DNA from 3 places in the Nonomuraea fuscirosea genome. Region 1 is predicted to be linked to each of the others. Evidence: riboswitches for the same ligand, from Rfam matches in the RefSeq annotation. Region 1 holds a riboswitch; each other region holds the start of a gene.

Region 1 (10,317 bases):
ATGCGGGCGACGGTGGTGATGCCGAGTCCGGCGGCGACGAAGCCGAGCCTGGCGTTCCAGTCGCGGATCCGGTGGGCGATCCGGGGCTCCGGCAACGTCGGCCACGCGCCGAACTGCGGGTCGCCCCGCAAACCCGCGCCGACGATCCAGGGCTCGCCGGCCACGTCGTCGACAGTGACGCGCGACCGTCCAGCCAGGCGGTGCCCCAGTGGTACGGCGACGACGCCCATGCCGCTGTCCGTCAGTCGCTCGGTTCTCAGATCGTGCAGGTCGTACTCGGGCAGTCCCTGACCGACGGCGATCACGGCGACGTCGACCCCGCCGGCCCGCACCTGGCGCAGGAGCGCCGGGCTGGAGGCCTCGTGCAGCTCCACGGCCAGCGCGGGGTGCTCGCCGGCGAGCGCGGCCACCGTACGGGGAATGAGCGACCAGGTCGCGGTCGGAAAGGCCCCGAGCCTTACCTGCTCGGCGAGCGTGTCGGAGAGCAGGGCCAGATCGCGGTTCATCGCGTCGAGCTCAGCCAGCACGATGACCGCCCGGCGCGCGACCGCCTCGCCGGCCCGGGTGGCCTCCACCCCACGGGCCTTGCGTACGAACAAGGGCATTCCGGCAGCCGACTCCGCGGCCGCCACTTGCCGGGAGATCGCCGACTGGGTGTAGCCGAGGAGGTCGGCCGCCGCGGTGAAGGATCCGGTTCCGACGACGGCGTGCATGACGCGTAGTGCGGGAACGGTGAACTCCGCCATGCGAGCAACCTAATCCATGCGTACTCCGCATGTCTAATATGCGAAAGACTCGTTTGTGGAATGGCTTGTGCGCCGGGATGCTGGAACCAAGAGGAAACACCTTTGGAAGGGAACGACCCTGATGTCCAAGATCTGGTTCATCACCGGCGCATCGCGGGGCTTCGGCCGCCTGTGGACGGAAGCCGCACTGAATAGAGGTGACCGGGTCGCGGCCACCGCCCGCGACGTCACCGCGCTGGAGCCGCTCGCGCGGCGGTTCGGGGACGCCGTCCTGCCGCTGCCGCTCGACATCACCGACCGGAAGGCGGTGTTCGACTCCGTGGAGCGAGCCGTCGAACGGTTCGGACGTCTCGACGTGGTCGTCAACAACGCCGGCTACGGACTTTTCGGCATGGTCGAAGAACTCACCGAGGCCGAGCTGCGCGCCCAGATGGAGACGAACTTCTTCGGCACCGTCTGGGTCACTCAGGCGGTCCTGCCCGTGCTCCGGGCCCAGCGTTCCGGCCGGATCATGCAGGTCACGAGCGAGGGCGGCGTACGCGCCTACCCCGGGATCGGCGGATACCACGCCTCCAAGTGGGCGGTGGAGGGCCTGTCCGAATCGCTCGCCCAGGAGGTCGCCTCGTTCGGCGTCCATGTGACCGCGGTCGAGCCTGGCCCTTATGCCACGGATTTCGGCGCCGGTACGAGCATGCGAGCCACCGACCGTCACCCCGATTACGCCGCCGTCCACGAGGCGACCGCCAAGGAATGGATCCTGGGCGACCCTGAAGCGACCGCGGACGCGATTCTCGCGATCGCCGACGCCGAGAATCCTCCCCGGCGGATTCTCCTCGGGCACACACTCCCCGAAGTCGAGGACATCTACGCCGAACGGCTTCGCGTGTGGCGGGAGTGGGCATCGGTCACGGAGGCGGCGTTCGGCGAGCGGATCATTCCCGAGCCCGCCTGACGCAAAGGCATGGCTCGACTGGAAGCAGCAGCTGCGGAGCGCATTCTGGGCTTCAAACTCCCTTGAGTGCTGGCGCGGCTCTACGGTGAAACGGTGTGGCGGCTCGTTTCGCGGATCAGATCCAGCCTTCCTCCCAGGCGCGGCGGGCGGCGGCGTGGCGGGAGCCGACGCCCAGTTTGGCCATGGCCGCCGACAGGTAGTTGCGCACCGTGCCGGGCGCGAGGTGCACCTGGGCGGCGATCTCGCTGACCGATGCCCCGGTACGGCAGGCACGCAGCACGTCGAGTTCCCGGTCGGTGAGCGGGCAGGGGCCTTCGGTCAGGGCGGACGCGGCGATGTCGGTGTCGATGTACCGCCGGCCCGCGGCGACGTCGCGGATGATCTCGGCGAGCCGGGACGCCGGCGTGGTCTTGGGCACGAACCCGCTGACGCCGGCCGCCAGGGCGCGGCGCAGCACCCCCGGCCGCGCGTGCCGGGTGACCAGCACGACCCGGGCGCCGGGCAGCGCGGCCATGATCCGTGCGGCGGCATCCAACCCGTCGGCCGGCGGCATCTCCAGGTCGAGCACGGCGATGTCGGGGCGGTGCTCGCGGGCCAGCCGTACCGCGTCGGTGGACGTGGCGGCCTCGGCCACCACGGTGAGGTCGGGTTCCAGCGCCAGCAGCGCGGCCAGGGCGCTGCGCAGCAGGTCCTCGTCGTCGGCGATCAGCAACCGGATCATCGCGCCTCCGCGCTCGCGCCGACCGGCAGGCAGGCGGCCACGACGAAGCTTCCGTGTTCGTGCTCCCAGGTCAGCTCGCCTCCGGCGGCCCGCAGGCGGTCGGCCAGGGTGCGCAGCCCGGTGCCCGCCCCCGAGCCGGGCGGGCCGGTCGCGCCGTCGTTGCGTACCCGCAACCGGGCCAGGCCGTCCGTGAGGCGGTAGTCGACCTCGGCGGCGCGAGCCCGGCTGTGGCGCAGCACGTTGGTGGTGGCCTCTCGCACGACCAGCCCGAGCAGGTGCCGGCACGCGTCGGGGAGCGGCCCGGTGCCCGCGGCGGGCTCGACGTTCATCTGGACCCGGATGTCGGCCGCGGCGAGCACCCGGCCCGCGTTGGCCAGCTCCGCCTCCAGCGTCGTACGGCGGTAGCCCTGCACGACGGCCCGCGTGTCCGAGAGCGCGTCGGTGGCGAGCCGCTGCACCTCCAGCATCTCCGCGGTCGCGCGGGCCGGGTCGGCCGCCGCCAGCCGGGCGGCCAGTTCGCTCTTGCGCGCGATCACCTGTAGGTGGTGACCCTGGATGTCGTGCAGGTCGGCGGCGAACCGCAGCCGTTCCCGGGTGACGGCCAGCTCCCCGTCGAGGCGCCGCGCCGCGTTCAGCCGTTCCGCGATGTCCCACGCCCACAGCGACCCGAGCGTGACCCAGGCGCTGAACGCGACCAGTCCCGGCGGGAACAGCACCGCGCGTACCGGGTCGTCGCCTCCCGCGACCGCGCCCGGCACGGCCGCGGCGGCCATCGCCACGGCGATCAGCGCCCACCGGCGCGGCGGCGGCAGGAACGTCGCGACGACCGACACCGTCATCGCCGGGGCCAACGCCCACAGCGCGTCGTCCCGTACGGCCAGCAGAACGCCCCCGAGCGTGGCCGTACCGGCTGCGCTCGCGGCCATCCACGCCAGGAGCGGGCGGCCGGGGCGCTCGCCGGGTGCGGTGGCGGGGTCGAACGCCAGCCGGCGGTGCAGCAGCACCGCGCAGCACACGGCTGTCACGGCCAGCGCGGCGGCGCCCGCACCCCTGGCCCAGACCGGTACGCCGGAGGCCAGGAGCCCCGCGCCGGCCACGGCGACCAAGAAGAACGCGGTGCTGCCGGTGAGGCTCCACCAGGTGTAGCGGCGGAAACTCCGAAGTGCCGCCGTCCCGCCGTCGGTCCCGTGGTCGCGCACGCAGTCATTGTGACAGCACGCCGCGTCGCGGGCCGGTCGCGATTTCCGCCGCGGTCGTTTCATGACAGTTGTCACGAGATTTAGTGACAAAGCCACGCGCACGCCTGTGGTTTCGGCACTACTGGCGGCCGCCTCCAGCGGCCAGGCTGAGCGCGGTAGATGCCCGGCCCCGTAGGGAGGAACCGCATGGACGGCCCGCCCGCGCACCCCGATCCGTCACCTGTCACCCCATCACCCCACCAGGAGGTCTCCATGGCGAGCGTGTCCCATGGACGCGGGCATCGGGTCCGCCGGTTGCTCGACCGCTGGCCCACGGCGCTGGCTCTGGCGCTGTCCGCGGCGACCTTCGGCGGCACCGAGTCGGACGCGGCGGTGGCGTCGTTCGCGTCGATCCTCGTGCTCCTGCCGTTGCTGTACCTGGTGGTCGCCAAGCTGGAGGCGCGCCGCGCGACGTGGCCGCTGCTCGTGGGCGGGCTGGCCGGCGTCGTCGCGCTGCGCGCGCTGGAGGTGATCGAACCGGCCGTCGTGTTTTCCGCCCTCGCGCTGATCGTCCTGCTCTGGAGCGTCGTGGACGGGCACGTTTTCCGGTCCGGGACGTTCCGGGTGCAGGCGCTGGGGATGCTCGCCTTCGGTGCGCTCGGGCTGATCGGGCTGGCCGTGGATCCGGATCTGGGCCGTTACCTGGTGGCGGCCGGATGGTTCTGCCACGGCGTCTGGGACTTCGTCCACCTGCGGCGGGACAAGGTGGTGGCCCGGTCCTTCGCCGAATGGTGCGGCGTCATCGACGTCGTGATCGCCGCAGAGTTGATCTTCAGGTGGTAGGCCAGGGCCGGGGAAGAACGGGGCGGCCGCTTTGGTTGGATCCGCACTCGCATATGGAGAACCACTTCTGGAAGTCGATGATGTCGTCGAGCGGGAGTTCGGTGAGTTGCTCCTCCAGCCGGATCAGGCGCGCCTTCCTGGTGCCGGTCTCCTGGGCCGACTGTTCGATGAGTGCCCAGAACGCATCCTCGTACCTGGGCGGATGATCGTATGAGCGGTCAGTTCTGCCCAGAGCCGGTGCGGCGGCGTGGCAACCCTGGTCGGTGCGTTCGGTTGGTACGGCAGGGTCGGCGTGCGGTGGCCGGCCCGGTGTCGCGTCACCGTCCGGGACCGGCCCTCAGGCCGCACATGCGGAGCACCGGAGGGCTTCTTGCGCCCGCCGAATGACGTTTGACGCCGCCCTCCCACCGGGGCATGATCTCTACTTCGAGATTCATCCAGAGGATCCGAGGGACCTGGCCCAGCGACGGTCCGGCAACCTGCCCGAAGAAAGGGAAAGGTGCCAACGCCAGGAACGATGAGGAGGGCTCGATGAGCCTGGGGCTTGATGTTCCTTTGCTGCATGGATCGCTCGTTCGGCTGGAGCCACTCGCGATGAGCCACGCGTCGGATCTGAGGCGGGCCGCGGAAGAGGACCGTTCCTCTTACGGTTTCACCTTGGTTCCCCATGCCGCTGAGGTGGAGGCGTACCTGGCGGCCCAGTTCGCTCGTGAGAGCGACGGGCTGACTCCCTTCGCACAGGTTCGGGTGCGCGACGAGATGGCGGTGGGATGCACGGCGTTCTGGGATCCCCGAACATGGCCGGATCGGCAGGATCTGCGCGCCATCGAGGTCGGCTGGACATGGCTCGCGGCATCCGCACAGGGCACCGGAATCAATGCCGAGGCGAAGCTCCTCCTTTTCACGTATGCGTTCGAGACGTTGGGCGTGGCCCGCGTCGACCTGAAGACGGACGCCCGCAACCAGCGGTCGCGCCAGGCGATTGAGAACCTCGGCGCATGCTTCGAGGGCGTGCTGCGCAGTTGGTCACCCTCCTGGGCGCCTGGCGAAGCGGGGTTGCTGCGAGACTCGGCCATGTTCTCTGTGGTCGCTGCTGAGTGGCCGACCGTCAAGCAGGCGCTGCGTGCTCGCCTCGCCAATGCGAGCACCGGGTAGTTCGGGCGTCTTTCCCAGTGACCGGACAGCGCGAGTTGCCTGGGTCGGCGACGAATAAGGCGGACGGGCTGCCCCACCGTCCTCAGCACCGGAAGCGGCGGGCAGCGCAGGCGTAGCCTGCGCCTTCCAGGAGTAGCGTCTGAGCGGAGCGAAGGCCTGCACGGGGTCGAGGCTTGGCTCGACTGGGAGTAGCGGCTGAGCTCCGTGCGCGAAGCGCCCCATCGTGATGACCTTGCGTGCCGGAGGCGCGCTGCAAAGAAGGCAGCCCGAGCGGAGCGAGGACCGCTCGGGGCGGGGTCCCGGGAGGCAACCACGACATCGGGCAACGGGTGGGTGGCTGAGGGCCACCTACCCGAGCCGCTTCGATAGTGGAGCCTAGGAGATTCGAACTCCTGACTTCCTGCTTGCAAAGCAGGCGCTCTGCCAACTGAGCTAAGGCCCCTTCGACGAAGATAGCTTACCGGGCGGTGGAAGCTACCTGCGTCGTACCAAGGTCATCGCTCAGGACCAGATTCGGGAAGTCGGCGATCGAGTCGAGGATGTGGGTTGCGCCGCCCTTGAGCAGGCGTTCCTTGCTGTGGACGCCGGTCATCACCCCGGCCACGATGGAGGCGCCGGCGCGTTTGCCGCAGAGCATGTCGCTTTCCGAGTCGCCGATCACGGCCACCTGGCGGACGTCGGGGACTCCTGAGCGGAGGACCGCGTGGAGGACCATGTCGGGCCAGGGGCGGCCGCGGCCGCCGGCGTCTTCGGGGGAGATGGCCAGGTCGATCTTGTCGTGCCAGCCGAGGACGCTCAGGATGCGGCTCAGGGTGGTGCGGCTGAAGCCGGTGATGAGGGCTAGTTTGATGCCGTTGCCACGGAGTTTGTCGAGGACCTCCATGACTCCGGGCATGGGTACGAGACCCGCCCGCTCCAGCGCTCCCTCGTAGGAGCGTTCGAACGTCAGGTTCGCGGCCTGTGCCTGGGCCTCGTTGCCGGGGAAGATCCCACGGAAGACATCGATCTTGGGGCAGCCCCGGGACCGGTGCACGTGAACCATGGCTCGCGCGTACGCTCCGGTCCCGGGCACTATGCCCTGGGTCGCGATCGCCTCGGCAAAGGCGCGCTCGACCATGGCGATGTCACCGACTGTGGTGCCTGCCAGGTCCAGGCACACCAGCTTGATGGGGACGACGTCACTCATCGCCTCGCCGGTCGGTTAGTTCTCGCTGCCGGTCGCCTCGGTCCAGAGATCGAGCTCTGCGCGGTCGGCCTGCACCTTACGCCAGATCAGCAACCCCCCAAGGGCGATCAGCGCCAGAACGAGCAGCTTCTTCACGGTGTGACCCCACTTCTTCGACGGTCTCACCTGCCGGGGTGAGACCCAACGGTTGACAAGCAGCCTAGCAAGGGATGGCTGGGCTCCCTGTGTTGCGCACGGACCAGATGTGCGGAATGTGCGAAGGACGGGCGTTCAACCCCTGGTGGGGCCGCTTTACCCGTCCCATCTTGGACAACATCCCATGTGACAAAGGTTCGAGCGTGGATGCTTCATGGTTCGTGGTTCTTGATTGGACAACAGCTCGATCATGCCAAAATTCCCCGCTTGATGCGCACAGGGGGATAGGGGACGGGGATCTGTCGCCTGTTCCCAGTCCGTGGTCTCCTCGTGCACGCGGGCGTGGACGCAACCTGGAGACGCGGGCTCTCCTGTGCTGCTGCTCCGGTGGGGTTGGGGTTTGAGAGAGCGCGGAAGGTGAGGGCGGCTCGGGAAGTTGGTCGCTACTCTGCCCGCCCGTGGGCGCGCTTCAGCCGTATCTGAAGTCGAGAAGGTGTTGCGGGTCCTCAACCGACCGCGGACGGCGGCGGCTCGCTGTTCAGGCTCAGGGGGTACGGTGCCAGGTTTCAGGTGGAGCTGTGGGCAGGCCGCCGGCTGCTACGGGGTGGGGCTGGCATGAAGGCGGCGGGCAAGCTCGGTTCGTACGGTCTGGTGCTGGTCGTGGTGTTCGGGGGTGCTCTGGGGGTGGGCACGATGGTCGGCCCGGTGACTCCCCGAGAGGGAGCAAGTGTGGCGGCGGGGGAGGGAGATGGCCATTCCGATCATTCCGGGCATGGGGTCGGTGGCCAGTCCGGTGCGGTGCCCGGTGGGCTGCAGGTGTCCCAGGATGGTTACACGCTCAACCCCATCAGCACGATCGCGACCGGCGCCCCGGCGGAGTTCAGGTTCACCGTGATCGGCCCCGACGGCACCCCGGTCACCGCCTACCAGGTCGAGCACGACAAGAAGATGCACCTCGTCGTCGCCTCCCGCGATCTCACGAGCTTCCAGCACGTGCACCCGAGCATGGCCCCCGACGGCACCTGGTCGGTCGGCCTGGCGGTGCCGAAGGCGGGCTCGTACCGGGCGTTCGCCGACTTCGTCCCCGCCGAAGGGGAGAAGCTCACTCTGGGGGTGGATCTGCAGGTTGCGGGCGACTATCGGCCTGAGCCGCTGCCGCACGTCAGTCGTACGGCGGCGATCGACGACTACACCGTGAACCTCGCGGGGAACATCGTTCCCGGCCAGGCGAGCAAACTGATCATGACCGTCAGCAAGGACGGCGAGCCGGTCGACGATCTGGAGCCCTACCTGGGCGCGTACGGTCACCTGGTCGCCCTGCGCGCCGGCGATCTCGCCTACCTGCACGTGCATCCGGAGGAGAGCGACGAGGCGGGGCCCGAGGTCACGTTCGTCGCCGAAGCCCCTAGTCGGGGCGACTATCGGCTGTTCCTCGACTTCAAGCATGAGGGGAAGGTGCGGACGGCGAGTTTCACGGTGCCGGCGGTGCTGTCCGATGGACACGCCCCGTCCGCGACCCATGACCACACCCATTGAGCGTCCGGTGCGGGTTCGCGGGGCGCGGTGCAACGTCAGGCGCGGGTTAGCCGGGCGCGTCTGACGGCCGGGGTCATCGCCGCGCCGGCCAGGACGAACATGACGCCGATCAGCAGCCACCCCAGCGTCCCCGCCCCCAGCACGACCGTCGTGAGCACCACAGGCCCGAGCATCCTGGCCACGGCCACCCCGCTGCCGAAGAAGCCCTGGTACTGCCCCTGCCTGTCGTCGGGGGCGAGGCCGAAGCCGATCTCCCACGAACCGGAGGCGAGCTGCATCTCGCCGGCCACCAGCAGCGCCGTCGCCACCAGCAGGAACCCCCACCAGTACGGGCTCAGCGCGAACACCGCGCACGCCGCGAACATCGTCACCCCCGCCCGCCGCACCGCCGCCGAGGCGTCCCGCAGGCTCCGCACCCGCCTGGCCACCCGTACCTGGAACAGCAGCACGCCACCCGTGTTGATCAGCAGCAGGACGGCGACCACCCACGTGGGCGCGCTGGTACGAGCGGCGATCCACAGCGGCACCACCAGGCTGAGCAGCGGCATGTAGAAGAGCATCACCGCGTTGACCAGCGTGACGAGCGCGTACGGCCGGTCCCTGAGCACCGCGAGGCGGGGGCCGGCGGAGGGGGCGGTGATCCGTACGGAAGGCAGCCGGAGCAGGACGATGGCGGCGAGGAGGAAGCCGAGGGCGTCCACCGCGAACGCGGCCAGGTAGCCCTCGCGGGTGCCGAGGTGCAGCGCGAGCCCGCCCAGCCCGGCTCCGACGGCCAGGCCGCCGTTGAGCGTGGCCTGCAGCGTCGCCCGTACGGTGGTCCGCTCGGCGGGCTCGACCAGGGCGGCGAGCAGGGCTTGGCGGGCGGCTGACAGGCCGGTCTGTGCGGTGCCGTACAGGCAGGCGACCAGGACGAACGCCACGAACGAGCCGACGAACAGGAACGAGCCGACCGCCACGGCGGTGGTGAGCGCGAGCAGGACGGCGACGCCGCGGGGACCGCACCGGTCGGCGAGGTGGCCCAGGGGTACGCCGGCCACCAGGCCGACGGCCCAGCCGAGGGTGAGCCCGAAGCCGATCTGCGTCGCCGACAGGCCGATGATCTGGGAGAAGTAGAACGCCGAGGTGACGAGGTAGAGGCCGTCGCCGATGGAGTTCGTCAGCTGCGCCTGTGCCAGGATTCGCCGATATTTCGGTACTTGGGGGACGGTGCAGCTGGGCGATCCGGTGGCGAGTAAGTCGGACGCCGTACGGGTGGGGGCTGATGTCATACGTTCATCCTCGCCCCCGACTTGTCCCAAGGTAAGCTCCAATTCATCGTCAAATGATTGGGCCAAGATGGACGTCCACATCAGCCTTCACGGCCGCGGTGACCTGGCCGCACAGGTCTACCGGCAGTTGCTCGACGCCATCCTCGACGGCCGCCTGCGGTCGGGCGAGCGCCTGCCCCCGACCAGGGACCTGGCCCGCGGCCTGGAGATCTCCAGGAACACGGTCGCCCTCGCCTACGACCGCCTGGTGGCCGACGGGTTCCTCGTGGGCCGCGCGGGCGCGGGCACGTTCGTCTCGGCGGAGCCGGTCAGGGGGCGGGCCGCGCCGAAGGGCGTCGTACGCCCGCGTCCCGTCTGGGACGACCTGCCCCTGCCCCAGCCCATGATCCCCGCCCGGTACGACTTCCGCGCCGGCGTCCCCGATCCGCGCCTGTTCCCCATGGAGACCTGGCGCCGCCTGGTGGCCCGCGAGCTGCGGGTGAGCGCGGCCGGCTACGGCGATCCGGCCGGTCACGAGCCGCTGCGCGCGGCGATCTCCCGTCACATCGGCCTCAGCCGCTCGGTCCACGCGGGCCCGGACGATGTGCTGATCACGAA
Region 2 (10,317 bases), 400 kb from region 1:
GGCGAGTTGCTGGGCGTCCTTCTGCCCGAAGACGGCCAGGTCGGGCTGGACCAGGTTGAACAGCTTGAGCACCACCGTGAGCATGCCGTCGAAGTGGCCGGGCCGCGCGGCGCCCTCGACGATGCGGCCCATCTCGCCGGAGGAGACGGAGATCTGGCGGTCGGGCGCGTACATGTCCTCGACGGCCGGATGGAACACGACGTCCACGCCTTCGGCGCGGCACGCGTCAAGATCGGAGTCGAATGTACGGGGATAGCGCGAAAAATCCTCGTTTGGAGAAAATTGCAGAGGATTGACGAAGATGCTGACCACGACCTGATCGGCGCGCACCCGGGCCTGCCTGATCAGCGACCGGTGGCCCTCGTGCAGCGCCCCCATGGTCGGCACCAGCGCCACCGTACCGGCCCGGCGCGCCTTGACCAGGTCTTCCCGGTTGCCGGCGACGATCAGCTCCATAAGTGCCCTCCAAGCGCGACGGTCAGGTCCATATATTGCCCCCCAGCGCGTCGAGCAGCCGCTCCGCCTCCTCGGGTTTGAGCAACCCCGCGGCCAGCGCCCGGTCCGCCGTGAGGCGGGCCAGCGCGATGTAGGCGTCGGCCGCCTCGGGGGCGGCCAGGATGAGCGCGTCGACGTGCTTGCGTACCGTACCGGCGTCACCCCGCACGACGGGGCCGGTCAGGCCGGCGATGCCCAGCCGCAGCACGTTGTCGAGCGCCGCGCCGAGCAGCGGGCCCAGCATCCGGCCCGGATGCTCGACGCCGATGCCGCGCAGCAGGTCGGAGGACTCCGCGATGAGCGTGACCATGTGGTTGGCGGCTCCGGCCAGGGCCGCGTGGTAGAGCGGGCGGTCGGCGTCGGCGATCCACACCGGCTCGCCGCCCATCTCGATCACCAGGGCCTCGGCCACCGGCCGCAGCACGTCGGGCGCGGTGACGCCGTACGAGATGCCGGTGAGCTTGTTGAGGTCGTCGTCCCTTCCGGTGAAGGTCATCACCGGGTGCAGCGCGAGCGGCAGCGCGCCCGCCTCGGCCGCGGGGTCGAGCACCGACAGCCCGTACGCCCCGCTGGTGTGCACCAGCATCTTGCCCTGGAGGTCGGCTCCCGTGCTGGCCAGCCCGCTGACCAGGCCGGGCAGCGGGTCGTCCGGCACGGTGAGCAGGATGAGCTGGGCCGCGGCCACCACCTCGTCGGGCCTGGACGGCTTGAGGCCGAGCCGCTCGGCCGCCCACCGCTGGGAGTTGTCGGACACGCCGCTGGCGGCCACCACCCGGTGCCCCGCCTGCGCCAGCGCGGCGCCGAGGGCCGAGCCGACCTTGCCCGCCCCCAGTACGCCGACAGTCAGCCGGGCCGGGCGATCCCCTGCGTCCATGACGTCTCACCCCTGTCGTAATGGCACCGCCGACCAGCGTAACGGCCTCGTGAGACTGCCAGCGTGACGAGTGCTTTGCCGCGCGTTGAGTTAACGACAAAAGCGACAAGGGAATACAAAGAACGCACCCCCTGTCGGAAGAGATGAGGAGAGGGGTCACCGCATGAAAACGGGCGCCATGTCCCTTGCCGGAACCTGACGCCCGTACATCGCGACCCCTTTGGAGGTGCGCCGGCTGGTCATCCGCCGACTGACCAGTTGGGGACACGGACCCGGGCCGGCCTGCGCCGGCCCGGGTTCTCACGTCGTCAGTGGTGGCTCGGCGCGTACGCGCTCGCCCCGCCCTTGCAACCCGCCACCGCGAGGCCGATGACCGCCACGGCGTTGCCGCAGATGTTGATCGGGGCGGTGATCGGCAGGTGCAGCTGGTTGCCGGAGAGCACGCCGCCGGCGCCGTTGGTGATGTCGGCGTGCGCCGGGGCGGCCATCGACAGCATGGCGGCGGCACCGGCGACGACCAGGACCTTCTTCAGCATGAGGGCTCCTCTCAGTTTCGCGGCTCCGGGCCGCGAGTGCTCGGGAAGAGATCCGCTGCGCCCTTGGGGGTGGCGCAACGCGATCACTCGATGACAATGGGTAAACGCTACCGCAAGTCGGAGACATTGAGTAGTCAGTTGATGACAGTGCGTACCCATCGCGAGTCATGAGATAGTCCAGAACATGTGGCTCACCTGGCGCGCCGCCACCGAGCGCGCGCTGTACGGCGAGGAGGGCTTCTACCTGCGCGAACGCCCGTCAGGCCACTTCCGCACCTCGGTCAGCGCCTCGGCCGCCTTCGCCGATGCCGTGCTGGCGCTGCTGGCGGAAGTGGACGCCGAACTGGGCGAGCCCGACGTGCTCGACCTGGTCGACATCGGCGCGGGCGAGGGCGTGCTGGTCACCCAGGTGCTGGAGTCGGCGCAGCCGAAGTTGCGCGATCGGCTGCGGGTCACCGCCGTCGACCTGTCCCCCAGGCCGCCGGGGCTGCCCGAGCGCGTGCGCTGGTCCGGCGCGGTGCCCGCCGGCATCGCCGGGCTGGTCATCGCCAACGAGTGGCTGGACAACGTGCCGCTCGACGTGGCCGAGCAGACCGCCGACGGGCCGCGCCTCATCCTGGTCGACGTGCGCACGGGCGAGGAGCGGCTCGGCGGGCCGCTGCGGCCGGCCGACCGGGCCTGGCTGGAGCGATGGTGGCCGCTGACCCGCGTGGGCTCGCGGGCCGAGATCGGCCGCCCCCGCGACGAGGCCTGGGCCTCGGTCCTGGTACGTCTCAGCAGGGGCCGGGCGGTCGCCATCGATTATGCACACCCTGTGGACAACCGGCCGTTGTGCGGCACGCTGACCGGTTACCGCGACGGCGCGGTCGTCACTCCCGTACCCGACGGGACCTGCGACATCACCGCACATGTCGCACTCGACGCGTGCGCGGCGGCCGGGATCTCGGCCGGTGCGATATCCACAACCTTGTCCACACAACGCGAGGCGCTGCGCGAGCTGGGGATCACCGGCGCGCGTCCGCCGCTCGACCTGGCCAGGGCCGATCCGCGCGGCTATCTCAGGGCGCTGGCGCGGGCCTCGGAGGAGGGCGAGCTGATCGATCCGTCGGGGCTCGGCGGCTTCGGCTGGCTCAGCCAGAAGCGCTGAACGAAAGCGCCGGGCCCTGGGCGGTGGGCTGAGGCGGTGGCGGTGGCGGCTCAGGCGGTGGCGGTCAGGTCGAGGCTCTGGAGGCCGCGGATGACGTAACCGGGCTTCCAGGACGGCTCCTGGCGCAGCTCCAGCGTGCCCGCGCGGTCCAGCAGCGCGCCGAACGACTCCGCCAGCTCGATCCGGGCCAGCGGCGCGCCCAGGCAGAAGTGGATGCCCGCGCCGAACGAGATGTGCGGATTGTCGGCGCGGCCCACGTCGAGCCGGTCCGGGTCCTCGAACACGGCGGAATCCCGGTTCGCCGAGCCGAACAGCAGCGCCACCTCCGAGCCGCGCGGGATCCGTACGCCGTGCACCTCGATGTCCTCCAGCACCCAGCGCTCGAACATCTGCAACGGCGTGTCCCAGCGCATCAGCTCCTCGACGGCGGTGGGCAGCAGGGACCGGTCGGCACGCAGCCTGGCCAGCTCGCCCGGGTTCCTGAACAGCGACCACCAGCCGTTGCCCGTCACGTTCACGGTGGCCTCGTGGCCGGCGTTGAGCAGCAGCACGCAGGTGCCGACCAGCTCGTCCTCGGTCAGCTCGTCGATCTGGGTGAGCGCCGAGATCAGGTCCTCGCCCGGGGCGCGGCGACGTTCGGCGGCCAGGGACTTGAGGTAGCCGGCGAACTCCTCGGCCGCGCGCACCGCGGTGTGCTGGGCCTCGGCGGCGGGGTTGAGCTCGTACATGCCGCAGATGTCGGCCGACCAGGGGCGCAGCAGGTGGCGGTCCTGGCCGGGAATGCCGAGCATCTCCGCGATGACGGTCACCGGGAGCGGCTCGGCCACCTCGGCGATCAAATCACCGCCGCCCTTGTCCACGTACGCCGCGACCAGCTCCCCCGCGATGGCGCGGACGCGGGGGCGCAGCGACTCGACCATGCGCGGCGTGAACGCCCTGGAGACCAGCCGGCGCAGCCTGGTGTGCACCGGCGGCTCCACGTCGAGCATGCCCGCTCTGATCACGCGCCAGAACGGCTCCTGGAACTCCGGCTCCGCCGGCCTGCCGAACTCCTCGTGGGTGGCCACGTGCAGGTAGGAGCGGCCCAGCCGGCGGTCTCTGAGCAGCGCGTTGACGTCGGCGTGCCGCGCGACGAGCCACTGGCCCGTCGGCTCGTAGTAGCTGACGGGCGCCTCGCGCCTCAACTGGTCGTACACGTTGTACGGGTACGCCACGAAATCCGGATTCCAAGGATCAAAGCCCACTATTTCATCTTAGGAGGGGGTTCCCCCTTCTTGGTGTGCCTGCTGCTTCTTGGCGTGCCGGCTGCGGACCCGGATGTTGAGCAGCTCCACGATGACCGAGAACGCCATCGCGAAGTAGATGTAGCCCTTCGGGATGTGCTGGTCGAGCCCCTCCGCGACGAGCACCACCCCGATCAGCACCAGGAACGACAGCGCCAGCATCTTGATGGTCGGATGCGCGTCCACGAACCGGCTGATCGGCCCGGAGGCGAACAGCATCACCACCACGGCCACCACGACCGCCGCGATCATGACGCCCAGCTCGTCCACCATGCCGACGGCGGTGATCACGGAGTCCAGCGAGAACACCACGTCCAGCACCATGATCTGCACGATCACCGACGTGAAGGAGATGGCGGCGGCCTGCTTGCCGTCCTTGCCGGCCGGGCTCTCCATGCTGTGGTGGATCTCGGTGACGCTCTTGCCCAGCAGGAACAGCCCGCCGAGCAGCAGGATCAGGTCACGTCCCGAAATTTCCTGACCCAGCACCGTGAACAGCGGCTGGGTGAGTTGCACCACCCAGGACAGGCCGAACAGCAGCAGCAGGCGGCTGACCAGCGCCGCCGCCAGACCGAGCACGCGGGCCCTGTCGCGCTGCTCAGGGGGCAGCTTCCCGGCGAGGATGGAGATGAAAATGATGTTGTCGATCCCTAGGACGATCTCCAGGGCGACCAGGGTGAAGAAGCCGATCCAGATGTTCGGATCGGCCACCCAGTCCAGCATCGGATACCTCCATGACTCGGGGGGCGGATAGGGGTTTCCGGTAGCAACGAGCCGGGCCGCGGATTAGTTCGCGGGGTTGCGATTCATGCCCGGGTGTCGGTTATAGTTCCCCTCGTAGGTCATGAGTGCCAGCGACAAGCCCCGGCTAGCTGGCCGGCAACCCTCGCGTCCGCGGCGGGGTGCCCCGGGTGAAGACCTGGTCCGTCACGAGGTGTGGCGGGCAAGCGCGGGCTCCGTGGCTGCTTCCAGGGGTCCGATGGCCCTTCAGGAGGTACCCCTGTGTCCACTCTGACGATCTTCAGCTCCACCCGTACGCCCGAGGCCGCCGCGCCGTCCGCAACGAGCCGGCCCATCCCCGCCGTGCTGGGCGCCGACCTGGAGGTGCCGGTCAAGGGCGGCAGGCTGGTGGGGTACGCCAACCTGGACTACGCGGCCAGCGCCCCCTGTCTCGAGCCGGTCAGCGCCGCCGTCACCGCCGCGCTCCCGGCCTACTCCAGCGTCCACCGCGGCGCCGGCTACGCCTCGCAGCTCACCACCGCCCGGTACGAGCAGGCCCGGCACACGGTCAGGGCCTTCGTCGGCGCCCGCCCTGACGACTCCGTGATCTTCACCCGCAACACCACCGACGCCACGAACCTGCTGGCCGGCTGCCTGCCCGAGGGCACCACCACGGTGGTCTTCGACACCGAGCACCACGCCTCCCTGCTGCCCTGGCGGCACGCCGTGCGGCTGGCGCCGCCCGCCTTCCCGGGCGAGGCCGTACGCGCCGCCGACGAGGCGCTGGCCGCGATCGAGGGGCCCAAGCTGCTGGTCGTCACCGCCGCCTCGAACGTCACCGGCGAGCTGTGGCCGATCGCCGCGCTGGCGCACATCGCGCATCGGCACGGGGCCAGGATCCTGGTGGACGCGGCGCAGCTCGTACCGCATCGGCGGCTCAACCTGACCGCGCTCGACCTGGACTACGTGGCCTTCTCCGGGCACAAGCTGTACGCGCCCTTCGGGGCCGGCGCGCTCGTCGGGCGGAGGGACTGGCTGGCCGAGGGCGAGCCGTACCTCAAGGGCGGGGGCGCGGTGCGCTCGGTCGGGGAGAGCGTGGAGTGGCACGACGACCCCGAGCCCAGGCACGAGGCCGGCACCCCGAACGTGCTCGGCGCCATCGCCCTGGCCGCCGCCTGCGACGCGCTGACCGCGACCGGCTGGACCGCGCTGGTGCGCGAGGAGGAGCGGCTGATCGCGCGGCTGCGCTCGGGGCTCGCCTCGATCGACGGCGTACGGGAGCTGTCCCTGTGGGGGGACGACCACCCGCGCGTCGGCATCGTGTCGTTCACCGTGGCCGGATACTCGGCGCGGGAGGTGGCCGAGGCGCTGTCCGGCGAGTACGGCATCGGGGTGCGTGACGGGAAGTTCTGCGCGCACCCGTTCGTCCGGCACCTGCTGGGCACCTCCGGCGGCGCCTCCGATGGGGACTGCGCGGACGACACCGGCTCGGCGGTGCGGGCCTCGATCGGCATCGGGAGCACGCAGGAGCACGTGGACCGGCTGATCGAGGCCGTGCGGGACCTCGTCTCCCGCTGCTGAGCCCGCCACGGGCCGCACCCGCCGTTGCCGTCCTCCGAGCACGTGACCGAAGGCTCGGGTCACACACCCGAAGGCTCGGGTCACACACCCGAAGGCTCAGGTCGCGCGCCCGGGAGGTCAGCGGTTCGGCGGCTTGTGGTGCTGCGGCGGCTCGTCGGAGACGAGCGCGTCGATCTCCCTCATGTCGTCGTCGTTGAGCCTTCCCGAGCCGGTGGAGCCGGTGGAGCCGGTCGAGCGGGTCGTGTCGGGCGCGGCCGGCTGCCTGGGCACCTCAGGACGGTCGCCCGACATGTCCCGCTCAGCGGGTGTCATGGGCCCGCCGGCGCGACCGGCCGGCGCCGTGCCCTCGGCGGTGGTACCCGCCGCACTGCCCCTGCTCGGGGCGTGCGCGGCCAGTTCCTCCTCGGCCGCCCGCCGCTCCCCGCGCCTGCGGAAGACCGAGGTGAAGATGGCGTCCAGCCCGATACGCCCGCCGCCCAGCGCGAGGAACAGCAGGCTCAGCGCGCCGAGCGCCCCCGGCAGCTCCCAGCCGTTGTTCGCCGACAGCACGCCGTGGCTCCCGTGCACGAACGCGATCGCGCCGATCATGTCGATCAGCAGCAGCAACGCCACCGGGCGCACCAGCAGGCCGAGGATCAGGAAGACGCCTCCGACGGTCTCGATGACGGTCGAGAACCCGGCGGCCATCTCCGGCATCGGGATCCCCATCTCACGGAACCCTTGAGTGGTCGCGCCGAGCCCGCCCTGCCACTTCTGCCAGCCGTGTGCCAGGAAGATCACGCCGGTGGCGATGCGTGCGATCAGGGCTGCGATATCAAAAAGAACTCTCTTCATGGTGTTTTCTCCCCCCGTTACCGGTATTCCTCCCCATGTCCGTCTTCGGGATGCGTTTCCGTACCATCTCTTGACCGTCCCCCGCGCTGGATCACGTACGAGGACGGTGGCAGCATTGCCGTATGACGGAACGAGTGGTCGGAATCGGCGCGGGCGCGAAAGAGCTGGCCACCGAGGACATGATCCTCAACATCGGCCCGCAGCACCCGTCCACCCACGGGGTGCTCAGGCTCCGGCTGACCCTCGACGGCGAGCGCATCGCCACCGCCGAGCCGATCATCGGCTACATGCACCGGGGCGCGGAGAAGCTGTTCGAGGTCCGTGACTACCGTCAGATCATCATGCTGGCCAACCGGCACGACTGGCTGTCCGGCTTCGCGAACGAGCTCGGCGTGGTGCTCGCCGCCGAACGCCTGCTGGGCATGGAGCCGCCGGTCAGGGCCGTGTGGGCACGCACGCTGCTGGCCGAGCTCAACCGGGTGCTCAACCACCTGATGTTCCTCGGCTCCTATCCCCTGGAGCTGGGCGCGATGACGCCGCTGTTCTACTCCTTCGACGAGCGCGAACGCATCCAGGCCGTCATGGAGGAGATCTCCGGCGGGCGCATGCACTACATGTTCAACCGGGTCGGCGGGCTCAAGGAGGACCTGCCGCTCGGCTGGCTCGACCGGGTGCGCGAGGCCGTCGCCGGGACCCGCCGCCGCGTGCCCGACATCGAGAACCTCATCCTGCACAACGAGATCTTCATCGCGCGCACCAGGGGCGTGGGCGTGCTCACCCGCGAGCAGATCATGCAGTACGGCGTCAGCGGCCCCATCGCCCGCGCCTCGGGCGTCGACTTCGACCTGCGCCGCGACGAGCCGTACCTGGCCTATCCCGAGCTGCCGGTGAAGGTCGTCACGCGGAGCGCGGGCGACTGCCACGACCGCTTCGAGGTGCTGTTCGAGCAGCTCAAGGTCTCGCTGGACCTGGCGGACGCCTGCGTCGAACGGCTGCGCTCGCTGCCGCCCGGCCCGGTCAACCAGCGGCTGCCCAAGGTGCTCAAGGTGCCGGAGGGCCACACGTACGCGTGGACGGAGAACCCGCTCGGGATCAACGGCTACTACCTGGTGTCGAAGGGCGACAAGACGCCGTGGCGGCTCAAGCTGCGCTCGGCCTCCTACAGCAACATCCAGGTGCTGCGCGAGATGCTGCCGGGGCATCTGGTGGCCGACATGGTGGCCATCCTCGGCTCCATGTTCTTCGTGGTAGGTGACATCGACAAGTGACCACCCCTCCGGCCCCCTCCCCCGAGCGCGACAAGTACGTCGACTGGCTGCGCGCGCTGAGCCTGATCGTCGTGGTCGTGTGGCACTGGGCCTTCACCATCCTGGAGTGGAAGCCGCAGGGCCCCGAGCCCACCAGCCCGCTGGGCTTCACCTCCGGCCTGTGGATCCTCACCTGGCTGCTGCAGGTGCTGCCGCTGTTCTTCTACGTCGGCGGCCACGTGCACCTGCTGTCCTGGCGGCGGGCCAGGGCGCGCGGCGTCGGCATCGGCTCGTTCGTGGCGCGGCGGATCAAGGCGCTGGCCTTACCGGCGCTGGTCCTGTCCGGGGTGTGGATCGCCATCGGAGCGGTGGTGACGTACACGTTCCAGGTGGACTGGATGTGGCGGGTCGTGCTGCTCGTGCTCAGCCCGCTCTGGTTCCTCGGCGTCTACCTCGTGCTGATCGCGCTGCTGCCGCTCGCGCTCTGGCTGCACAAGCACTACGACGTGCTCACCCTCATCTGGCTCGCCGGCGCGGCGCTGGTGGTGGACGTGCTGCGCTTCCGGTACGAGGTCGAGGGCGTCGCCTGGCTCAATATGATCATCATCTGGGGGCTGGCCCACCAGGCCGGGTTCTTCTACGACCGCGTCGTCGACCTGCCCAGACGCTACGACGTGGCGCTGCTGTGGACGGGGCTGTTCGCCCTGTTCGGGCTGGTCTACTCCGGCATCTACCCGGGCTCGATGGTCGGGGTCCCCGGCGACAAGTGGTCCAACATGGCGCCGCCCACGTTCGTCATCGTGGCGCTGCTGCTCTTCCAGATCGGGCTGGTCGAGGTGCTGCGGCCGGCCATGGAACGGGTGCTGGAACGGCCAGGCTGGCGGCGGCTCAACGACTTCATCAACCGGTACGCGCTGCCGCTGTTCCTCTTCCACACCACCGGGATGGCCATCTCGCTGGGCCTGTCGTGGTGGCTGTTCGGCTCACTGGGCGACCGGATCCCGCCCGACACGGTGTGGTGGCTGGAACGCCCGATCGCCGTCATCGGGCCGCTCATCTGCACGGCTCCGGTCATCTACCTCTTCGGCCGCAGGCGGGCCCCCGTCGGGCAAACGCAGGACAAGGGCGTCGGCGGGTCCATAAGCTCGGGACATGGCTGAGATCGCCTTCCGGGCCAACGCCGAAGACGAGCGGATCATCCGCACCGCCCTTCGCGAAGACGAGCGGCCGAGTGACGTGCTGCGCCGCGCGCTGCGCCTGCTCCAGCGCGAAATGTGGCACGACCGCCTGGCCGCGGCGGCCCGCAGGACCGTGGAGGGCCTCGGCGAGCACAACTAGCCCGGAGCCTAGTCTCGTCCGTTCTGCCGGTACTGGCCCTGTTCCTCCGGGTCCTTGGGGATGCGGCAGGCGTGCTCCAGGTAGAGCGCGGCGCAGACCAGCACGACGCACGACACCAGCGACCCGGCCGAGACGAAGAACTCGCCGCGCGGCGTCTCCCGGTCGAGCAGCTGCACGGTGTGCAGGGCGAACCCGGCGAAGATCCCGCCGAAGGCCGCTCCCGCGTACGCCGACGCCTTCGCGAGCGCCGCCAGCCGGGCCA
Region 3 (10,317 bases), 750 kb from region 1:
AGAGTCAATCTGCAAACCAGGTATTTCTTCGCAGCGAACCTCGTACAACGTTGAATTAGCCCAGGAAAAGCAGAAGGCGCCCACAAGGGGCGCCTTCAACGGTCGGGGTTCGCGCGGCGCTCAGCCGCCGGCGACCGCGGGGATGATGGAGATCTGCGTGCCCTCTGGGGCGGGAGTGTCGAGACCCTGGGCGAAACGGACGTCCTCTTCCCCAACATAAACGTTGACGAAACGTCGAATCTTGCCCGATTCATCCAGAATTCTCGCGCCGATGCCGGGGTAGTCGGAGTCCAGCTTGGCGAGTACGTCACGAAGAGTCGCGCCTTCGCCACTCACTTCGGCGTTGCCCCCGGTGTAGGTGCGCAGAATGGTGGGAATCCGCACAGAAACGCTCATGGTAAATGTCGCCTTTCCTGGTTGTCAGACAGTCGCACGGAACGCGTCGAGGGAGGGCCGGATCACGGCCGTGGGCGCGGCGTCGTCGCTGATGGCGTCGAGCGTCTTGAGCCCGTCGCCGGTGTTCAGCACCACGGTCTCGGCCTCGGGATCGAGCCTGCCGCTCTCGGCCAGCTTCTTCAGCACGCCCACGGTCACCCCGCCCGCGGTCTCGGCGAAGATGCCCTCGGTGGAGGCGAGCAGCTTGATGGCGGCCACGATCTCGGCATCCGTGACGTCCTCGACGCCCCCTCCGGTGCGTCGTGCGATGTCCAGCACGTAGGGACCGTCGGCCGGGTTGCCGATGGCCAGCGACTTGGCGATGGTGTCGGGCTTGACCGGCTGGACGACGTCGTGCCCGGCCTTGTACGCGGCCGACACCGGCGAGCAGCCTTCGGCCTGCGCCCCGAAGATCTTGTAGGGCGTCTCCTCGACCAGCCCCAGCTGGATGAGCTCCTTGAAGCCCTTGTCGATCTTGGTGAGCTGCGAGCCCGAGGCGATGGGGATGACGATCTGCTCGGGCAGCCGCCAGCCGAGCTGCTCGGCGATCTCGTACGCGAGCGTCTTGGAGCCCTCGGCGTAGTAGGGCCGCAGGTTGACGTTGACGAAGCCCCACTTGTCGCCCATGGGGTCGCCGATCAGCTCGGAACAGAACCGGTTGACCTCGTCGTAGGTGCCGTCGATCGCGATCAGCCGCCCGCCGAACACGCGGGCCATGGCGATCTTCGCCGCTTCGAGGTCGGCCGGGATGAACACGCAGGCGTCGAGCCCGGCCCGCGCCGCGGCGGCGGTCACCGCGCCCGCGAGGTTGCCCGTGGAGGAGCAGGAAAGGGTGTGGAAGCCGAAGTTGCGAGCCGCCTCGACGGCCATCGCGACCACGCGGTCCTTGAAGGAGTGGGTGGGGTTTCCCGAGTCGTCCTTCACGTGCAGGGATTTGAGCCCGAGCGCCTTGCCGAGGTTTCCGGCCTTGACCAATTTGGTCCAGCCGGGGTTCATATTCGGCTTTTCGGTCACGTCCGTCGGAACGGGGAGGAGTGCGCGGTAACGCCAGATGTTGGCCGGACCGGACTCGATCTGCGCCCGAGTCACCGTGCCGAAGTCGTAGGCCGCCTCAAGCGGCCCGAAACACTCCAGACAGGCGAAACTGGGACCCAGGGGGTAACGGGCGCCGCACTCGCGGCAGGACAGACCGACAGCAGGACCAAAGTCGAGCGACATGAAGCGAGGCCTTCCCTCATCTTCGCCCACGGCCACCTTGACCGCGAACCGGAATTGGCACCTAGTCCCGGTCGGCCTCGCCAGGTCGCGAGTCGAAAGCCGGGAGGGTTGCCGGGGCTTCGCAGGGCCGGTCCCTCCACCCCTCTGGATGAGCAATATGAAGTTGTTGAACTGGACTCTACCCGCTCAAGTGGCCGAAACTTCCACCCGTCTCATCATGTGGGACGGGCGGTCTCAGCGATAGTCCTCGCCCAGGACGCCCTGAACGTACTTGCGCGCCTGGTGGATGCGGGACTTCGCGGTGCCGAGCGGAATGCCGAGCTGCTCGGCCACCTCGTTGTAGTCGAGCTGGACGATGTCGCGCAGCACCAGCGCCTGCGCCAGGTCGGGCTTGTCGGCCTCCAGCGCCTCCATCGCGTCGAGCAGGTCGAGCCGCGAGCCCGCGATCACGCTGACCCGCCGCACGTCCGGCTTCTGCATGGGCAGTTCGTCCGAGCTCTGCTCGGCCGCCCTGCGCTTGAGCGTCCGGTACGTCGTCCGCGCGCAGTTGGCGGTCACGATGTGCAGCCAGGTGCTGAACCTGGCCCGCCCCTCGAAACGCCCGATGTTGCGCGCCACGGCCAGCAACGTATCTTGCGAGGCCTCTTCCGCATCCTGGTGATAGGGGAGGATCCGGGCGCAGTGGCGCATCACATCAGGCTCGATCCGCGCCAGGAGCTCGCCAAGTGCGCGATGGTCTCCTCCGGCCGCGGAGCGGGCGAGTTCCTCGGTTAGCTCATCAAGCGCCATAGATGGGATCCTATGTTTGTGATCGATGGGAGCCTAGTTGACTTCCTCGCCCCTCCGCACGCGAGATGCCGCGGTCCGCGCGTCAATCCCGCGACTCGTGACCGAGGATGTCCATGAACAGCGTCCTGCTCGCCTCCAACAGAGGCCCGGTCTCCTTCACCGTCTCCGACGACGGTGAGCTGACCATGAGGCGCGGCGGCGGCGGCCTGGTCTCGGGCCTGTCGGGCGTGGCCAAGGACGACGGCGTGCTGTGGATCTGCGCCGCGCTGTCCGACGGCGACCGCAGCGCCGTGCGCCTGGCCGCCGGCGGCCGCATCGACCAGGCCGGCTACGACACGGGCCCGCTGCGGATGCTCGACATCGCGCCCGCCGTCTTCCACCGCGCCTACAACGCCGTGGCCAACTCCACCCTGTGGTTCGTCAACCATCTGCTCTACGACATCCCCAACACGCCCAATTTCGGCACCAGGTTCGAGCGCGAGTGGGAGTCCTACCGCGACTACAACGGCGCGTTCGCGCTGGCGCTGGCCGAGGAGGCCGGCCACGGCGCCCGCGTGATGGTGCAGGACTACCACCTGACGCTGACCCCCGCCATGCTCCGCGCCGAACGGCCCGACCTGCGCATCGCCCACTTCAGCCACACGCCGTGGGCGCCGCCGGAATACTTCTCCCTGCTGCCCGACGAGGTGGCGCGCGAGGTCCTGGAGGGCATCCTGGGGGCCGATCACGCCGGGTTCCTCACCGACCGATGGGCGCAGGCGTTCATGGACTGCTGTGAGCGCCTGCTGGGCGCGGAGGCCGACCGCGTCGGGCGCAGCGTCACCCACGAGGGCCGCACCACCCGCATCGGGGTGCAGAGCCTCGGCGTGGACGGCTCGGCGCTGTGGGAGCGGGCCTGCGAGCCCGACGTCGAGTCCCACATGACCGCGCTCAGGGAGCAGGTGGGCGACCGCAGGCTGATCGTCCGCATCGACCGCACCGAGCTGTCGAAGAACATCGTCCGCGGCCTGATCGCCTACCGCGAGTTCCTGGCCGCGCATCCCGAGTGGCACGGCCGGGTCGTCCACCTCGCCTTCGCCTATCCCAGCCGGCACGACCTGCCCGAATACCGCGAATACACCGCGTCGGTGCAGCGCCGCGCCCAGGAGATCGAGGACGAGTACGCCACCGACGACTGGGACCCGCTGATCCTCAACGTCAACGACGACTACCCGCGTTCGCTGGCCGCGTACCGGATGGCCGACGTGCTGCTCGTCAACCCCATCCGCGACGGCATGAACCTGGTCGCCAAGGAGGGGCCGGTCCTGTCGGAGCGGTGCGCGCTGGTGCTGTCGCGGGAGGCGGGGGCGGCGGCCGAGCTGGGCCAGCACGCGCTCCTGGTCAATCCGTACGACATCAGCGGCACGGCCGCGGCGCTGCACGACGCGCTGGTCATGCCGGAGGACGAGCGGCGCATGCGCCGCGACAAGCTGCACGCCGCCGCGACCGCCCTGCCGCCGCAGAAGTGGTTCGCCGCCCAGCTCGACGCCCTGACCTGACCCGGCTCGGTGCCCTGACCCGACCTGACCCGGCGCCGCCGCCCTGAGCCGGGCCGGTTCCGGGCGCTGACCTACTATGGGAGGGCGATCCCCTCACCGATCGGGAGGCTGCCGGGTGAGCATGGTCTTACCGCCCATCCGGCTGATCCGAGATCGCCCGACCTGGCTCATCTACCTCCAGCTCAGCGCGTTCGCCACCTACATGTACGGCCTGAGCGCCGCCCTGCCGCTGCTCCGCGCCGACCTGCGCGTCCCGGCCACCGTGGCGGGCCTGCACGGCACCGCCATGGCCGCGGGCACGATCGCGGCCGGGCTGCTGCTGCCGGCGCTCACCCGCAGGTTCGGCCGGCGCGCGACGACCTGGATCGGCCTGGCCGGGATGAACGCCGGCCTGCTCGTGATCGTCCCCGCCGACGCCCTGCCGCTGACCATGCTCGGGTACGGCGTCTCCGGCGGGTTCAGCGCGATCATGCTCTACACCGCCATGGCCGCGCTCAGCGACCACCACGGCCCGGCGGGACCGGCCGCGATCAGCGAGGCCAACGCCGTCGGCGTGGTGGTGGGCATGGGGATGACGTTCTGCCTCAGCGTGGTCGCCCAGACCGCGTTCGGCTGGCGCGCGGCGCTGCTGGTCACGCCGGTCGTGAGCGTGCTGCTGGCGCTGTTCATGGGCCGCGTCTGGCCCCCGCCGCCGCCCGGCCCGCACCAGGCCGCCGGGGCCGCCGGGGCCGGCGTGGACGCGAAGACGGTGGCCGGTCCGGGCGGGAGCCCGGGGCGAGCGGCCAGTGCGGATGGGGACGCGGAGGCGGTGGGCAGGCCGGGGTGGGGGTTCCATCTGGCGGGGCTGGTGCTGTTCTGCTGCGTGGCGATGGAGTTCACGTTCAACCTGTGGGCCGCCGACCTGTTCGCCGGCCGTACGGGACTCAGCGCGGCCGCGGCGGCCACGGGGCTGACGGCGTTCGTGGGCGGGCTGGCGGCCGGCCGGTTCGCCGGGGCGCAGCTGGCGCTGCGCCTGCCCACGGTGCCGCTGTTCGTGGGGGCGCTGGCGGTGGCGTTCGCGGGCTGGCTGCTGTTCTGGCTGAGCACCCACCCGGCACTCTCCTACGCCGGGCTGGTGGTCTGCGGGCTCGGCGCCTCGCTGCACTTCCCGCTGGCGCTGTCGGGGCTGATCGCCGGCGCGGGCGGCCGGGCCGACCTGGCGGCGGCGGCGTCGCCGATCTGGGCGGGAGCCGCCATCGCGGCCGGCCCGCTCGCGCTCGGCGCGCTCGCCGACGGCTTCGGCACCTGGAAGGCGTTCCTCCTGGTGCCGGTGCTCATCGGCCTGGCCGTGGCCGGGGTGCTCAGTTCCAGTCGGCGTTCCTGAGCGCGGCGGACAGGCCCGGCGTGCTCCACTGGTCGACGACGAGGATCCTCGTCTTCGGCAGGTACCACTCGCGCTGTGTGTAGCGCGACTTCACCTTGCCGTTCGCGTACGAGACGCAGCTCGCCCGCCACTCGCGGTAGGCCGCCTTGTGCCCGGGACCGAGCCGGCGCAGGCCCTTGACCTTGGCCGAGCCGAGGACCTGTCCCCACTTGCCGTTGCTCGGACACTGCTGCACGTCGGTCGCGGGGTAGAACGGCCTGGTCCCGTCGTAGGCGTGGAAGAGCTCATTGCCGTGCTTGATGGCCTTGGGGCCGAGCACCCAGAAGCCGCGGCAGCCGGGGGTGCCGTAACCGCCGGAGGGCTTGGCGCATCTGCCGGTGACCACGTGGATCCAGTCGGGGCTGACCCGGTGCACCGCCCATTTGATCGGCAGATGGAGCGTCAGCCCGCCCCTGAGCTTGAGGGGCTGAGTGGACGCGTCGCTGGTGGCGTTCGCGGCGTGCGTGCCGCTGGTGGCGTTCGCGGCGTACGCGGGGAAAGGTGCGGCCAGGAGGGTGATCGCGGTCAGGGTCGCGACGGCGAGATGGCGCTTGGACATGGGACCGACTCTAGGAAGTGCGACTTGCAGCCCGATCACGAACGACTGAACGCCGACCCCAGCTCACGCAGCAGCGCCACCACACCCTGCGGCCCGTCCACTACGATGTCGGCCCGTTCGGCCAGCGCCGTCACCTCGGCGGAGCCACTGCACACGGTCACCCCGGGCAGCCCGGAGGCGCGTACGGCGTCGAACGCGGCCAGATCGCCCAGGTCGTCACCCACGAACATCACCGACCTCGCCGCCTTCTCGGCCAGGAACAGGCTCAGCGCGTGTCCCTTGTCCATGCCTGGCGGCCGCAGCTCCAGCACCATGCGCCCCGGCTCGATCACCAGGTCGTGCTTCGCGGCCAGCTTGGCCAGCGGCTCGCGCAGCACGGCCAGCGCGCCCTCGGGGTCGGGGCTGCGCCTGGTGTGCACGGCCACGGCCCGGCCCTTGTCCTCGATGACGACGCCCGGCAGATCGAGCGTGCCGAGCAGCAGTTGCAGCTCCGCCTCGGCCCTGGGCACCCCTGGCGGGGGCGGGGGCGCGGAGACGCGGCCGTCCTCCCAGCGTTCGAAGCCGTAGTGCCCGAGCACGACCAGCCCCTCCACGTCGGCCAGGCCGGGGCCGAGCTCCAGCGCGGTGGCCGCGGGCCTGCCGGTCACGACGACCACCGCGAGGACGTGAGCGCCCAGGTCGGCGAGTACTTCGGGCGCTTCCGGGTGGATCACAGCCTTGGCCGGATCGGGCACGATCGGCGACAGTGTGCCGTCGAAGTCGAGCCCGATCACGGCGCCCGCCGGATCACGCAAGATCGCTTCGATTCCAGGGATGTTCTTCACGCGGCTGCCGTACCCAGCCGGTCAGGGGCGCATGCCAAACCTTCTGGCGGCGCGCTCGCGCTGGCGGGTGGAGCGTAGCCGGCGCAGCCTCTTGACCAGCATGGGGTCCTGCTCCAGTGCCTCCGGCCGGTCGATCAGTTCGCTGAGCAGCTGGTAGTAGCGCGTGGCGGAGAAACCGAAGCTCTCCTTGATGGCCTGCTCCTTCGCGCCCGCGTAGCGCCACCATTGGCGCTCGAAGGCGAGGAGCTCGATGTCGCGTTGTGAGAGGGGTTGTCGGGACGGTTCCTGGGCAGCATTGTCACCGCTGAGCGGTGCTCCCATGGTGTCCTCCTCGAAAGGGGCGAGCGTCGGTCACGTCGCTCGCACGCGGCCCGAGGCCATCGTATGTGCCGAGTGCGGCCGTTCACGGCGGATTGGCGGCTGTTCACGGTGGATTGCGGGACGTACAGTCACCAAATGTGACCTCTGTCATCACGCTCCTCACCGATTACGGGCTCGAAGACGGTTACGTGGCGGCCTGTCACGGGGTGATCGCCGGCATCGCTCCCGCGGCCCGCGTGATCGACGTGTGCCACCTGATCCCCTCCGGCGACGTACGGCGCGGAGCGGCGGTCCTGGCCCAGACGATCCCCTACCTGCCGCAGGGCATCCACATCGGCGCGGTCGATCCGGGCGCGGGCGGGGCCAGGCGGGCGGTGGCCGTGGAGGCGGGCGGCCGGGTGTTCATCGGTCCCGACAACGGGCTGCTGTCGTGGGCGGTGCACGCCAGTGGCGGGCCGGTGGCGGCGTACGAGATCAGCAACTCCGCGCACTTCCTGCATCCGGTCTCGCCCACCTTCCACGGGCGCGACGTGTTCGCGCCGGTCGCGGGGCGGCTGTTCGGCGGGCTGCGTACCGCGGACCTGGGGCCCGAGGTGCCGCTGGCCAGGCTGGTGTCGCTGCCCGAGCCGACCTCGCAGCTGCGCGAGGGCTCGGTGGAGGGCGAGGTGGTCTCGGTCGACCGGTACGGCAACACACAGCTGTCGATAGCGGCCGGCGACCTTCAGGCGCTGGGTGTGCGGGTGGGTGACACGCTGGGGGTGTGGCTGGGGCGGCGGCAGCTCGCGCTTCCCTTCCGTGAGACGTACGCGGCTGTGCCGCCGGGGGAACTGGTCGCGTTCGCGGACTCGGCCGGGCTGATCGCCATCGCGATCAACTCCGGTGACGCGGCCCAGCGCCTGGGGCTCCCGCCTGGGGCACATGTCCGACTTTCGCCCACACCGTAGGCGGAAAGCCATAGATCGGAATTACTCCGCGTATCGGTCTGTTTACCGAAGCGTCGGAATGTCTGAACGCTCTCGTGTCAGAATGCGGAACAGATCGGAGGTCCCTCCCCTCCCGTTCGAGGTTGACATGTTCCATTTGTCCCTTGTGCTGTTGTCCATCATGGCCGCGGTCTGGCCCTCATCGGCGCCGACCGTCTCAGAGCGCTGGCACGCGTGGCCGGTCGCCCGGGTCTTCCCCGACTCGGTGCCCGGCTCCAGCCCTTCGGGGGCGCGGGTCACGTACGTGCTGGCCGGAGTCGCCCCCGAGGCGCCCTGCCGGCGCGCCTTCCAGCCCGCCGCCGTACGTTCGAGTTGCCGCACGGCCTTACGCGCCACGTACGTGGACAGCACCCGCACCTTCGTCGTCACCGTCGGCATCGCCGTCCTCGCCAGCCGCACGACCACCGCCACCGATCCGGGGGCCGAGCGCACCGCCGGGTCGTCCGCCGACCTGGGATTCGGTCTCGCGGCCGGACCCTCGGCCGATCTCGCGGCCGGGTCTTGGGCCGGTGTGGTGGCCGGGTCTTGGGCCGGGACCTCGGCCGGTGTGGTGGCCGGGTCCGTGGCCGGTCCCGGAGTCGTTCTCGCCGACGCGGGGCGGCCCGCGACCGTGCGGCCGGTTGCCTTCCCCGGCGGAGCGGCCGAGCGGTTTGGCGATCGGCAGTACTTCACCGGCGTCGTGGTCGACTCCGACGAGCGCTATGTGGTGGCGACGGCCGCCGGATACGCCGACGGGCGGACGTACCGGCCGGGCGACGGCGCCGTGGCCCGGCTGCGCCACGCGGCCCGGCAACTGGCGACGGTCCTGCACCAGGCGCTGACCCGATGAGGCGGCTCATCGTCCCGACGCTGGTGACCGGCCTGGCGGCCGTCATCGCCGTCCCCGGCACCGCCGCCCACGCGACCAGCACCACCGACACGACCAGCACCGCCCACACGACCGGCATCGCAGGCGCGGCGAGCGTTGTCGGGGTGGCGGATGTGGTGGATGACGTCGGGGATCTGGGGGAGGCGGCGCGGGCCGGGCAGTGGCAGTTGGGCACGTTGCGGCTGCCCGAGGCGTGGCGGGTGAGCAAGGGCGAGGGCGTGGTGGTGGCCGTCCTGGACACCGGCGTCAACGCGCACCACCCCGACCTGCGCGGCGCCGTCATCGAGGGCCCCGACCTGACCGGCACGGGCGACCGGCCGTGGGGCCCGCACGGCACCGCCATGGCCAGCCTGATCGCGGGCCGCGGTCACGGCGACGGCAGCGGGATCATGGGCGTGGCCCCCGCCGCCACGGTGCTGTCGGTGCGGGTGACGCTGGAGAACGGCGACCCGCGGCGCGGCAGGCAGCTCTCCGGCTGGCGCGACGCGCTGGCCAAGGGCATCCGGTACGCGGCCGACCACGGCGCCGACGTCATCAGCATGTCGCTCGGCGGCGGCAGCGGCGCGTGGGAGGGGTACGCGGCGGAGGAGGAGGCCGTCCAGCACGCGATCAGCAAGGGAGCGGTGCTGGTGGCCTCCTCGGGCAACGACGGGGCCACCGCCAACAGGAAGAACTTCCCCGCCGCCTATCCGGGGGTGATCGCGGTGGGCGCGGTCGACCGGCGGATGAAGGTGGCCCGGTTCTCCAACAAGCAGGACTACGTCTCGGTGGTGGCGCCCGGCACGCAGATCGTCACGGCCGACGCGGGCACCTCGTACGTGGTCGGCGACGGTACCAGTTCGGCCGCCGCCATGGTCGCGGGCATCGCGGCGCTGATCAGGGCGGCGCATCCCGACATGTCGCCCTACCACGTGCGCCGGGCCATCGAGCTGGGCACCGGGCGGCGGCCGTCGGGCGGCTACAGCCCCGCCTACGGGCACGGCGTGGTCGACGCGCTGCTCGCCCTGCGGACGGCGGACCGGCTGGCGGTGCCGGTCACGGCCATGGCCGGCCCAGGGCCGTACTTCGGTGACGGGCCCGTGCCGGCCACCCGGATGCCGGTGGTGGGCGGCATGCTGATGCTGATGGCGGTGATGTCGGCACGGGTGGTGCTGCGCCGCCGCGGACGGCGAAGGGATGTAACCTAGCAAGCGCTTGTGTGATACTCCGGCTATGACGTACGCGATCGACGGCTGGTTCGCCATCGAGGAAGAGGGCGTCCGCCTGCTGGGCACCCGGTGCCCGGCCTGCGGGACGGTCTGCTTCCCGCCACGGCACGACTCGTGCCCCGATCCCCGGTGCACGAGCACGGACATGGAGGTGTTCCGGCTGCCCCGGCGC

The links. Region 1 has a riboswitch for S-adenosylmethionine ahead of OIE67_RS47945 (GNAT family N-acetyltransferase). Riboswitches for the same ligand answer to the same signal wherever they lie in the genome.
Region 2: another riboswitch for S-adenosylmethionine. It lies ahead of OIE67_RS46055 (aminotransferase class V-fold PLP-dependent enzyme); the one in region 1 lies ahead of OIE67_RS47945 (GNAT family N-acetyltransferase).
Region 3: another riboswitch for S-adenosylmethionine. It lies ahead of thrC (threonine synthase); the one in region 1 lies ahead of OIE67_RS47945 (GNAT family N-acetyltransferase).

The regions. Positions count from the first base shown of each region.
Region 1 covers NZ_CP109074.1:10,431,936-10,442,252, reverse strand. Annotated here, with positions in the region: gene OIE67_RS47970 (LysR family transcriptional regulator) at 1-746, opposite strand, end outside; gene OIE67_RS47965 (SDR family NAD(P)-dependent oxidoreductase) at 868-1,698, shown strand; gene OIE67_RS47960 (response regulator transcription factor) at 1,814-2,419, opposite strand; gene OIE67_RS47955 (sensor histidine kinase) at 2,416-3,618, opposite strand; gene OIE67_RS47950 (hypothetical protein) at 3,805-4,440, shown strand; gene OIE67_RS55685 (DUF4240 domain-containing protein) at 4,430-4,672, opposite strand; SAM riboswitch class I at 4,871-4,964, shown strand; gene OIE67_RS47945 (GNAT family N-acetyltransferase) at 4,972-5,595, shown strand; tRNA gene OIE67_RS47940 (tRNA-Ala) at 5,965-6,037, opposite strand; gene OIE67_RS47935 (HAD-IA family hydrolase) at 6,053-6,781, opposite strand; gene OIE67_RS47930 (DLW-39 family protein) at 6,797-6,916, opposite strand; gene OIE67_RS47925 (hypothetical protein) at 7,532-8,452, shown strand; gene OIE67_RS47920 (MFS transporter) at 8,488-9,720, opposite strand; gene pdxR (MocR-like pyridoxine biosynthesis transcription factor PdxR) at 9,788-10,317, shown strand, end outside.
Region 2 covers NZ_CP109074.1:10,028,187-10,038,503, forward strand. Annotated here, with positions in the region: gene panC (pantoate--beta-alanine ligase) at 1-456, opposite strand, end outside; gene OIE67_RS46030 (Rossmann-like and DUF2520 domain-containing protein) at 479-1,369, opposite strand; gene OIE67_RS46035 (chaplin family protein) at 1,678-1,905, opposite strand; gene OIE67_RS46040 (SAM-dependent methyltransferase) at 2,090-3,052, shown strand; gene OIE67_RS46045 (cytochrome P450) at 3,103-4,296, opposite strand; gene OIE67_RS46050 (TerC family protein) at 4,306-5,058, opposite strand; SAM riboswitch class IV at 5,176-5,291, shown strand; gene OIE67_RS46055 (aminotransferase class V-fold PLP-dependent enzyme) at 5,338-6,636, shown strand; gene OIE67_RS46060 (DoxX family protein) at 6,754-7,470, opposite strand; gene OIE67_RS46065 (NADH-quinone oxidoreductase subunit D) at 7,593-8,738, shown strand; gene OIE67_RS46070 (acyltransferase family protein) at 8,735-9,877, shown strand; gene OIE67_RS46075 (hypothetical protein) at 9,870-10,055, shown strand; gene OIE67_RS46080 (DUF3180 domain-containing protein) at 10,064-10,317, opposite strand, start outside.
Region 3 covers NZ_CP109074.1:11,186,043-11,196,359, reverse strand. Annotated here, with positions in the region: gene OIE67_RS51700 (MoaD/ThiS family protein) at 121-396, opposite strand; gene thrC (threonine synthase) at 421-1,653, opposite strand; SAM riboswitch class I at 1,667-1,808, opposite strand; gene OIE67_RS51690 (RNA polymerase sigma factor) at 1,888-2,343, opposite strand; gene OIE67_RS51685 (alpha,alpha-trehalose-phosphate synthase (UDP-forming)) at 2,550-3,980, shown strand; gene OIE67_RS51680 (MFS transporter) at 4,102-5,343, shown strand; gene OIE67_RS51675 (hypothetical protein) at 5,321-5,941, opposite strand; gene otsB (trehalose-phosphatase) at 5,977-6,765, opposite strand; gene OIE67_RS51665 (DUF3263 domain-containing protein) at 6,787-7,086, opposite strand; gene OIE67_RS51660 (SAM hydrolase/SAM-dependent halogenase family protein) at 7,224-8,030, shown strand; gene OIE67_RS51655 (hypothetical protein) at 8,167-8,898, shown strand; gene OIE67_RS51650 (S8 family serine peptidase) at 8,895-10,124, shown strand; gene OIE67_RS51645 (Zn-ribbon domain-containing OB-fold protein) at 10,150-10,317, shown strand, end outside.